DNA from 2 places in the Kluyvera intermedia genome. Region 1 is predicted to be linked to the other one. Evidence: riboswitches for the same ligand, from Rfam matches in the RefSeq annotation. Region 1 holds a riboswitch; the other holds the start of a gene.

Region 1 (5,313 bases):
ACTTCCTGCCGGGGATTCTTGCTGGCGCGGCGATTGATATTCCGGCGGATGAAAACAGCGCCAGCTTTAAGTGGCTGCTGCTGGCGGCGGCGCTACTGTTGTGGGTTGCGGGCTGGCTGTGCTGGCGTCTGTGGCGTAGTGCGAAAGAGAGTCACGACAAGCTGAGCGCGCTATTGCCGCGCCAGCGTCTGTTGTGGCTATCACCTCTGGTGATGGGCGTGGCGGTGGTCGCACTGGTGAGCGTGATACGTCATCCGCTGATGCCGGTGTATGTTGGGATTTTGCGCAAGGTGGTGGGGCTGTAATGTGCCCGTGTGTTCGCGGGATGTTAGGTGGCGTAGGCCGGATAAGATGCGCCAGCATCGCCATCCGGCAAAACTCACCCGCGAATGCCCAACAGTGCAGACGCGCTGGCGCGACCGCTTAACAATTCCTGCGTATCACCATCCCAGGCGATACGTCCGTCGGCCACCACCATCGCCCGCGTTGCGATGCGCGCGGCATCTTCTACGCTGTGTGACACCATCAATAACGTCAATTGCTGACGCTGACAGACATCGTCAACCAGCTGGAGCATCTCCTGACGCAGCGCTGGGTCGAGCGCGGAAAAGGGTTCATCCAATAGCAATATTGGCTGCTCGCGCACCAGACAGCGCGCCAGCGCCGCGCGTTGACGCTGGCCGCCGGAAAGCTCGCCGGGCAGCCTGTCCAGCATTGTTTCAATGCCCATCTGCTGAGCAATGACCGCGAGCTTTCGCTGCTGTTCGGCGTTGAGCTTCAGGCGTGGGCTCATCCCGAGACCAATATTTTGCCGTACCGTCAGATGGCTAAAGAGATTATTTTCCTGAAACAACATCGACACTGGCCGCTGCGATGGCGGTGTATCGGTATGTACCCGTCCTTCAAGTATTAGCGTGCCGCTGGCAGGCGGCAGGAAACCGGCGATCAGGTTGAGCAGCGTGGATTTACCCGCACCGCTGGGGCCGAGGATCGCCACCTTCTCGCCCTGCGCGATAGTGGTGGTGAAACGCATCGGTAAATGCTGATACAGCCAGGTGACATCATTGAGTTTTAGCATGGCGTCCGGGTATTTTTTCAATCACGGTAAACAGTACGAAGCACAGTATCAGCAGAATTAACGCGGTCACCGCGCCGTCCTGGCTGCGGTAGGCGCCAATTTGCTGATAGAGATAAAACGGCAGAGTGCGGAATTCTTCATTGCCAAACAGCGCCACCACGCCGAAATCACCAATTGATAGCACGCAGGCAAACGCCAGCGCTTGCGCCAGGGGGCGTTTGAGGGCGCGCAGTTCTACGACCCGTAGCCGATTTATGCCGGAAAGCCCCAGCGATTCGCACAGGATACTGTAGCGGGCGGTGACGTCGCGCATCGGCGTCTCCAGCACTTTGATGGCATACGGCACCGCCATCAGCGCGTTGGTGAAAATCACAATGCCATCGGCGGAGTCGGGCAAGCCGATGGTGTTGTTCAGCAGCAGGAAGAAGCCGGTTGCCAGCACGATCCCCGGCATTGCCAAAATCAACATCCCGCTGAGCTCCATAGCCTGACCGGCGAGTGGTCGGTTGCGCGCTCGCAGCTCGCGGCTGCTCCACAGCAGCATCATGGTCAGTATCACGCATAACAGGCCAGCGGCGAGGGCAATGCGCAGGGATGTCGTCAGCGCCTGCCATAAAATGGGTTGCTCCAGCACCTGGAACATCGTGGGGTTGATGCCGTCGAAAATCACCGCCAGCAGCGGCGGCAGCAGTAATAACAACGTCAGCAAAATCAGTAGCATGTCGGCGATTCGGCTGTGCCAGCGATCGTCAGGGTCACGCCAGCCGTGAACCTGCGTGTTGCCAATCGCAATCGCTCGGCTCAGGCGCTGGCTTAATAACACCAGCGACAGACAGCAGGCCATTTGAATGATCGCCAGCATCGCTGCCCGCGCGGGGTCGTAATCAAAGTTCAGCGCCTGGTAGATAGCCAGCTCGATGGTGGTGGCCGACGGCCCGCCGCCCAGTGATAGCACGGTGGCGAAGCTGGCGAAACAGAGCATAAAGATAAGCGTGGCGATGGGTAAAATTTGACGCCGCAGCCATGGCCACTCTACCAGGCGGAAAAACGGGTAGCCGCGCATGCCAAGCTGAGCCGCAATTTGGCGCTGCTCACCGGGAATTTGCTCCAGCGCTTGCAGCAACAGGCGGGTTGCCATCGGCATATTAAAGAACACATGCGCCAGCAGGATGCCTTGCAGGCCGTAGGGTGAGAAATTCCACTGCCAGCCGAGCCAGGTACAAAGCTGAGCCAGCCAGCCCTGACGACCGTAAACGCTCAGAATACCGAATACGGCGACCAGCACCGGTAAAATAAGCGTCATGGCACACAGCCGCAGTAACAGCTGGCGGCCGGGGAAGCGTCGGCGGTAGAGCGCGCGGGCAAGGAAAATGGCAGGAATGACGGACAGCAGCGCCGAAAGGAACGCCTGCCAGAAGGAGAATCGCACCACGTGCCACAGATAGCTGTCGGCAAGCAGCGTCGACCATGAGGTTTCTGGTGCGTTTAGCCATAACGACAAAAATGCCGCCAGGGCGACGGCCACCATCAGCGTGGTGGCTGCAAGCCCCGGAAAGAGCCAGTGAGGAGTTAGCGGCTGGCGGCGCGGAGCCATGCGTTAATCCAGTTTTGACGATCGGTTGCGACCTGTTGCGGCGTAAATTGCAGTGCAGTTTGTGGTTTCACCAGGTTGTTAAAGCCCTCCGGTAACGCAACCTGAGTCACGGGGTACATCCAGTTACCGGTTGGCACCGCATTCTGGAATGCTGGGGAAACCATAAAGCTCAGGAATTGATCCGCCAGTTTGGGCTGTTTACTGGCGGCGGTTTTCGCTGCCACTTCCACCTGCAGGTAATGACCTTCGCTAAAGGCTGCCGCCGCGTAGTTATCTTTCTTCTCTTCGATGATGTGATACGCCGGTGAGGTGGTGTAGCTCAGTACCAGGTCGCTTTCCCCTTTCAGGAACAGACCGTAGGCTTCACTCCAGCCCTTGGTGACGGTAACGGTTTTCGCCGCCAGTTTCTGCCACGCTTCCGGTGCTTTATCGCCATAGACTTTCTGCATCCACAGCAGCAGGCCTAAGCCCGGCGTACTGGTGCGAGGATCTTGGTAAATCACCCGCCATTTCTGATCGCTTTCGACCAGTTCTTTCAGGTTTTTTGGCGGGTTTTTCAGTTTGTTTTTGTCGTAGACGAAAGCGAAGTAGCCGTAGTCGAACGGCACGAAGGTGTCGTTGTTCCAGCCGCCCGGCACGTTGACGGCGCTTGCCGGAACGTTGCTTTTGGCGAACAGTTTAGTCTCAGTCGCAGCCTGAAGCAGATTGTTATCCAGCCCCAATACTACGTCGGCTTTGCTATTTTTGCCTTCCATACGTAGACGGTTAAGCAGCGATACGCCATCTTCCAGCGCGACGAATTTCAGCTCGCAGTGACAGTCGACCTCAAACGCTTTTTTGACCGCAGGTCCAGGGCCCCAGTCGGCGGCGAAGGAATCGTAGGTGTAGACCGTGAGAACGGGTTTAGCGAAGGCTGGCACGGCAATGAGGGCCAGCAGTGGGAGTAATTTTTTGAGCACTTTGCACCTTTATTCATGGTGGCAAAGGATTTTGAGTGAGCCCCAAATCCCTTCGCCGGGATTATCCGGATCAGGTTCGACGGGTCTTTCTCAGCCAATACACGCGTTTGTGTTTAGCACCCCGTTGAGAACGCCACATTGTAATGATAACGTGAATAAATCAAAAGCCTTATGGATCCGGTGGCGCAAACCAGGCTGATTTAAAGTCAAACCAGCCTAACGTGTTCATTCGCACGCCGCGCATACTGCGTTGCCCCTGTAACATCAGCCAATGGTGAATGAGCGGCACAACGGACTGATTCTCCATAAGTTGTTGGCACCAGTCGGCCTGCGGGAGCGCATTGGCGCGCCAGCGCTGGGCGTCCTGCTCCCAGTCGATGGGAATACAGTTGCGGATAAGCGGTACTTCATACAGAAAGGCAAATAACGAGAAATCCAGCGGCAGCGTAAAGTTGGCGCTGTTGAGCCAGATATCGCTGACCACCTCGCCCTGGTGCCATTCCTCATACTCCACTTCCTGAATATTCAGTTTGACCTGATGCTCCGCCAGCAGGGCTTCCATAATGAGGCCAATCGTTCGGTGTTCAATGTGTTCGCGATAATAGGTCAGCGTCACCGATTCCAGCCCGGCCGGTTTTTCACAGGCGCGGCTGCGGGCGTGGTGCCAACGCGGCAGCAGACCATAGGCCGGGAACCAGTGGCTTTGGTGTTGTTCGCCTGCGTGGTATAGAAGATTGTTCGGATGAAAAATATGGCTCAGCCACTGGCGTACTGCCGGGTTGTTGCCGAGTGGGCTGCGGGCGTCGAACAGTAAATAATAGCATCCCTCCTCAAGGCGGCTTTCGACCGCCTTTTCGCTCTCGGTGGTACCCTGTAGCGTCAGCCCGCCATTGGGCTCCTCGCTGATTTCCGGCAAGACCCAGACGTTAACCTCATCGATAAGCGCCCGGAAACCGAAGTAATCATCAAAGGCGAGGATCTTAAGCTGGTTTTGATTGTTACGGGCGACCGAGTACGGGCCGGTGCCAACCGGCATGCGTGAGAAGTTGGGCAGTGACTGCCACTCGCGCGGCAGGATCATCGCTGAGACCTGACCTAATAACAGCGGCAGCCAGCGATCGGGTTCCGTAAGGTGGACATCCAGTGTCCAGGCGGTAGGGGAGTCGATACGCGAAATATTCGAATACAGCGGAAGCGTCATGCTGCGGTGCAGTGACGCGATGACGTCCTCCATCTCCAATTCACGGCCGTGATGGAAATGAATGCCGGGGCGGAGGTAAAAACGCCAGTGTAATGGGGAAATTGCCTGCCAATGGTGCGCAATATCGGCTTCCAGTTCCCCATTTACCTCGTTGATTCGGGTTAATGCGCTAAAAATTTGCCGCGCGATGTGGGTTTCAGAACGCCGCAGGGCGGTTCCTGGCAGTAAATTGTGCATCGGACGGTAGTAAAGCACGCGCAAAATATGCCGACCCTGGCGGAAACTGCGGCCTAAATGCGAAACCAGCATCTGGCGTACCGCGGCTTTATCGCCGACCAGTTGAACCAGTTGATCGATCCGGTCTTGCTCCAGCAGATCCTCCGCACGTTGCTGCTGCAACGCCAGCCCGGTGTAGAGGAAGGTAAGCTTTGAACGCTTGCCGCGCCCGACCTCCGCCTCCCAGGTCAGCCAGCCGCGCGCT
Region 2 (5,313 bases), 510 kb from region 1:
TGTACGCCGTAAGCGCTATGCTTAATCGCCAGTTGCCAGTAGTCATTGATAAACAGGCGGGCGTCATAGCGACGCCCCAGTTCAATGGCGGCAATCACGTCGGCTTCAACATCCTCATCACGCATATCTTTGATGCGTAGCTGAATCGTGCGCACGCCCACCGACAGCAGGCGTTCAATCCACAGCACGCTGTCAACGACCGGATATAACCCTAAGCGAAAAGGTACCGTTGGGAATTCAGGCTGATACATCAGGCTTCCTCCTTTTTCAGGTAGATTTCACCGCCTTTGGCGCGGAAGTTCTCCGACATATCCGCCATCCCCACTTCAATGGTTTGTGCGGCAGCGTAGTCGCGCACTTCCTGGCTGATTTTCATCGAGCAGAATTTTGGCCCACACATTGAGCAGAAGTGGGCAACTTTACCGGACTCTTGCGGCAGAGTTTCATCGTGATAAGCGCGGGCGGTGAATGGGTCGAGTGCCAGGTTAAACTGGTCTTCCCAGCGGAATTCAAAGCGCGCTTTTGACATGGCGTTGTCGCGGATCTGCGCGCCCGGATGGCCTTTGGCTAAATCGGCGGCGTGCGCGGCGATCTTGTAGGTAATCAGCCCCTGTTTCACATCTTCTTTGTTCGGCAGGCCGAGGTGCTCTTTTGGCGTCACGTAGCACAGCATCGCGCATCCGAACCAGCCAATCATCGCCGCACCAATGCCGGAGGTGAAGTGGTCATAACCCGGCGCAATATCGGTGGTCAACGGCCCTAAGGTGTAGAACGGCGCTTCGTGGCAGTGCTCCAGCTCTTCGGTCATGTTGCGCTTAATCATCTGCATCGGCACGTGGCCCGGGCCTTCAATCATCACCTGCACGTCATATTCCCAGGCAATTTTGGTCAGATCGCCCAGCGTATGCAGCTCAGAGAACTGGGCTTCATCGTTGGCATCCTGAATAGAGCCTGGACGCAGGCCGTCGCCCAATGATAGGGAAACGTCATAGGCGGCACAGATTTCACAGATTTCGCGGAAGTGCTCGAACAAGAAGTTTTCTTTGTGATGGGAGAGGCACCATTTCGCCATGATGGAACCGCCGCGCGAGACAATTCCGGTCAGGCGTTTAGCGGTCATCGGCACATAGCGCAGCAGCACACCCGCGTGGATAGTAAAATAGTCGACGCCCTGCTCGGCCTGCTCCAGCAGCGTGTCGCGGAACGCTTCCCAGGTGAGATCTTCGGCGATCCCGTTGACCTTCTCCAGCGCCTGGTAGATCGGTACGGTACCGATCGGCACCGGGCTGTTTCGCAGGATCCATTCGCGGGTTTCGTGAATATAGCGACCGGTGGACAGATCCATCACCGTATCCGCGCCCCAGCGGGTGGACCACACCAGTTTTTCCACTTCTTCTTCGATGGAGGAGGTGACTGCGGAGTTGCCGATGTTGGCGTTGACCTTCACCAGGAAGTTACGTCCGATGATCATCGGTTCCGATTCCGGGTGGTTGATGTTGGCGGGGATGATGGCGCGTCCGGCGGCGACTTCATCACGCACGAATTCTGGCGTGATATTTTCCGGCAGGCTGGCGCCAAAGCTCATCCCCGGATGCTGGTGGCGTAACACTTCGCTGCGAATACGCTCACGACCCATGTTTTCGCGTACGGCGATAAACTCCATCTCTGGGGTGACAATTCCCTGGCGGGCATAGTGCAATTGGGTGACGCAGTGTCCAGATTTGGCACGTTTTGGCGTGAGTAACCCGGTAAAACGCAGTTCATCAAGGCCATCATCGGCCAGACGCTCTTTGGTGTAGGCCGAGCTACGGTCATCTAACTCTTCACTATCGTTACGCGCGGTAATCCATGGCTGGCGCAGTTTTGCCAGACCCTGCTGGACGTTAATCGCCACATCAGGATCGCCATACGGGCCAGAGGTGTCATAAACCGGCACGGCTTCGTTCTCTTCGAACTGTGGGGTATCTTTGCTGCCGCCAATGAGCGTTGGGCTGAGTTGGATTTCGCGCATCGGAATACGGATATCCGGCTGTGAGCCGGTGATATAAATACGTTTTGAGTTAGGAAAGGCGGTCCCTTCCAGGGTGTCGATAAAGTGTTGGGCTTGGGCGCGCTGTTCGCGGCGGGATGGTTTAGTTGTGACAGACATAGCTCATTCCAGAAAAAGTAAGGAGATGGCTTGTCAGACGACGGATGAAGCAAGAGGGAAGATCGCCCATGGGCGATGCAACTGAAGATTAACTCTTGTTCCCTTCGCAGGTCTTAACCTGATCAGGTTCCGCGGATCCCGAATTAACGGTCTCAGCCCGTGCTTGCGCACTGGGCACTCCGACAAGAAGCAACCTCTGATAACCAGAGGTAATGATTGTAAACTACGCGTTAATACAGCAAATCTCAAGCCGGGCGTTTGAATTCGCCTTCGTTAAGCGTCTTAAAGGCCAGCATGATCAGCTGATCTTCCAGCCGGAAACGTGCCTCAAGCGCTTCACCGATATCAGAAAGCGCCTGCTGAAATTCATTCACGTTATCCTGGTCGATGGCGTTTTCCAGCGTCGAATCATAGAAATCCATAATCTGTTGGGTATTAGCATCTAGCTGCGGCCAGATTTTGGTGGCGTTTAAAAGCGGACTCTCGCCTTCCATTTTATGGATAATGCGTTCATAAATACTGAAATGACCGGCAGACAGGTAGTCGACCAGTCGCTGGCAAAAGTTATCGAGCGCTTTTTCATTTAGCCGCATAAACGATTCTTTGCCAGGCTTAAGGCCAACCAAATCGTAGTACGCCACGAGCAGGTGCTTACGAATATTCAGCCAGCGGTCGACCAGTTTGTGGTGTCCATGAATACGCTCTTTTAGACTTTCTAACTGGTTTAACATAGGTTGACCCCGCATCGGTAAGGTTAAAATCTGCTCACGTCGTTATGTAATAATAATGTTAACAACATGCCTGTGAAGCAAAGGTTGCGCAAGAGATATGGATCGTATAATTGAAAAATGGGATCGCGGTTGGTGGATCGTCAGCCACGAACAAAAATTATGGCTGCCCGGTGGGGAATTGCCCTGCGGCGAAGCGGTAAATTTCGATCTTGTGGGGCTACCCGCACAGCAAATTGGTGAATGGGAAGGCCTGCCGGTCTGGCTAGTACAGCAACACCGTCGTCACGATATGGGATCGGTACGGCAAGTGCTCGATCAGGATGTGGGGCTGTTCCAGCTTGCTGGGCGTGGCGTACAACTGACAGAGTTTTACCGCTCACACAAATTCTGCGGTTACTGCGGTCACACCATGCATCCGAGCAAAACCGAATGGGCGATGCTCTGTAGCCACTGCCGCGAACGCTACTATCCGCAAATTGCGCCGTGCATTATTGTTGCGATTCGGCGTGATGATTCTATTTTGCTGGCTCAGCATGTTCGCCACCGTAACGGTGTACATACCGTGCTGGCAGGTTTTGTCGAAGTGGGTGAAACGCTGGAACAGGCTGTGGCGCGTGAGGTCATGGAAGAGAGTGGTATCAAGGTGAAGAACCTACGCTACGTCACTTCACAGCCATGGCCGTTCCCACAATCGCTGATGACTGCCTATATGGCGGAATACGATAGCGGTGAGATTGTTATCGACCCGAAAGAACTGTTGACGGCAAACTGGTATCGCTATGACGATTTACCGCTGCTTCCGCCACCGGGTACTGTGGCACGCCGTCTGATAGAAGATACCGTGGCAATGTGTCGGGCCGAGTATGAGTGACATGTTACACTGGGCGCATCAACGCTAAAGGAATGTAAAATGACCGAACTGAAGAACGATCGTTATCTGCGTGCGCTGTTGCGCCAACCCGTTGATGTCACTCCGGTATGGATGATGCGTCAGGCTGGCCGTTATTTGCCAGAGTATAAGGCTACCCGGGCTCAGGCGGGCGACTTTATGTCGCTGTGTAAAAATGCGGAGCTGGCCTGTGAGGTCACGCTGCAGCCGCTGCGCCGCTACCCGCTTGATGCGGCGATCCTCTTCTCCGATATCCTGACTATTCCGGATGCCATGGGGCTGGGACTCTATTTTGAAACCGGGGAAGGCCCGCGCTTTACCTCGCCAATCACCAGTAAAGCTGACGTTGAAAAACTGCCAATTCCAGACCCGGAAGGCGAACTGGGCTATGTCATGAACGCGGTGCGTACCATCCGCCGTGAACTGAAAGGTGAAGTGCCGCTGATTGGCTTCTCCGGTAGCCCGTGGACGCTGGCGACCTATATGGTTGAAGGTGGCAGCAGCAAAGCCTTTACCGTCATTAAAAAGATGATGTATGCCGATCCGAAATCGCTGCATCTGCTGCTCGATAAGCTGGCGCAGAGCGTCACGCTGTACCTCAACGCGCAGATTAAAGCGGGCGCACAGTCGGTGATGATTTTCGACACCTGGGGCGGCGTGCTGACTGGTCGCGATTACCAGCAGTTCTCTTTGTACTACATGCACAAAATTGTCGATGGCCTGTTGCGTGAAAACGAGGGTCGTCGCGTGCCGGTCACGCTGTTCACCAAAGGTGGCGGACAGTGGCTGGAGGCGATGGCGGAAACCGGCTGTGATGCGTTGGGCCTCGACTGGACTGTTGATATCGCCGATGCGCGCCGTCGTGTCGGCCACAAGGTTGCGTTGCAGGGCAACATGGACCCGTCCATGCTGTACGCACCGGCACCGCGTATCGAAGAGGAAGTCTCGACGATTCTTGCAGGCTTCGGCCAGGGCGAAGGGCATGTCTTTAACCTCGGTCACGGTATCCATCAGGATGTGCCGCCGGAACATGCGGGCGTCTTTGTGGAGGCTGTACACCGTCTGTCGGCGCAATATCATCGCTAAGGAATGAATATGGACCTCGCGGCACTACGCGCGCAGCAGCTTGAACTGGCCTCCTCGGTGATCCTTGAGGATCGCCTTGATAACGATCCGCCGGATCTGATCGGCGGGGCGGATGTCGGTTTCGAGCAGGGCGGTGAAGTGACGCGAGCGGCGATGGTGTTGTTATCGTATCCTTCGCTGGAGTTGGTCGAGTATCAGGTGGCGCGTGTCGCCACCACCATGCCGTACATTCCCGGCTTCCTCTCTTTTCGTGAAACCCCTGCGCTGATGGCGGCATGGCAGCAGCTATCGCATAAGCCCGACCTGCTGTTTGTTGATGGTCACGGTATTTCCCACCCCCGTCGGCTTGGTGTTGCCAGCCATTTTGGTCTGCTGGTGGACGTCCCAACGATTGGTGTGGCGAAAAAGCGGCTCTGTGGCAAATTTGAGCCGCTTGCCGCAGAGCCCGGCGCATTGGC

Evidence for each region. A riboswitch is a leader RNA that binds a small molecule or an ion and turns the genes downstream of it on or off. The one in region 1 is predicted to bind thiamine pyrophosphate.
Region 2: linked by a shared signal. The riboswitch ahead of thiC (phosphomethylpyrimidine synthase ThiC) and the one ahead of thiB (thiamine ABC transporter substrate binding subunit) in region 1 are both predicted to bind thiamine pyrophosphate.

The regions. Positions count from the first base shown of each region.
Region 1 covers NZ_CP139986.1:3,932,673-3,937,985, reverse strand. The annotation lists gene U0026_RS19010 (DedA family protein) at 1-305, shown strand, start outside; gene thiQ (thiamine ABC transporter ATP-binding protein ThiQ) at 380-1,078, opposite strand; gene thiP (thiamine/thiamine pyrophosphate ABC transporter permease ThiP) at 1,062-2,672, opposite strand; gene thiB (thiamine ABC transporter substrate binding subunit) at 2,648-3,631, opposite strand; TPP riboswitch at 3,661-3,765, opposite strand; gene sgrR (HTH-type transcriptional regulator SgrR) at 3,801-5,313, opposite strand, start outside.
Region 2 covers NZ_CP139986.1:4,445,041-4,450,353, reverse strand. The annotation lists gene thiE (thiamine phosphate synthase) at 1-251, opposite strand, end outside; gene thiC (phosphomethylpyrimidine synthase ThiC) at 251-2,149, opposite strand; TPP riboswitch at 2,232-2,341, opposite strand; gene U0026_RS21385 (Rsd/AlgQ family anti-sigma factor) at 2,395-2,880, opposite strand; gene nudC (NAD(+) diphosphatase) at 2,978-3,751, shown strand; gene hemE (uroporphyrinogen decarboxylase) at 3,791-4,855, shown strand; gene nfi (deoxyribonuclease V) at 4,865-5,313, shown strand, end outside.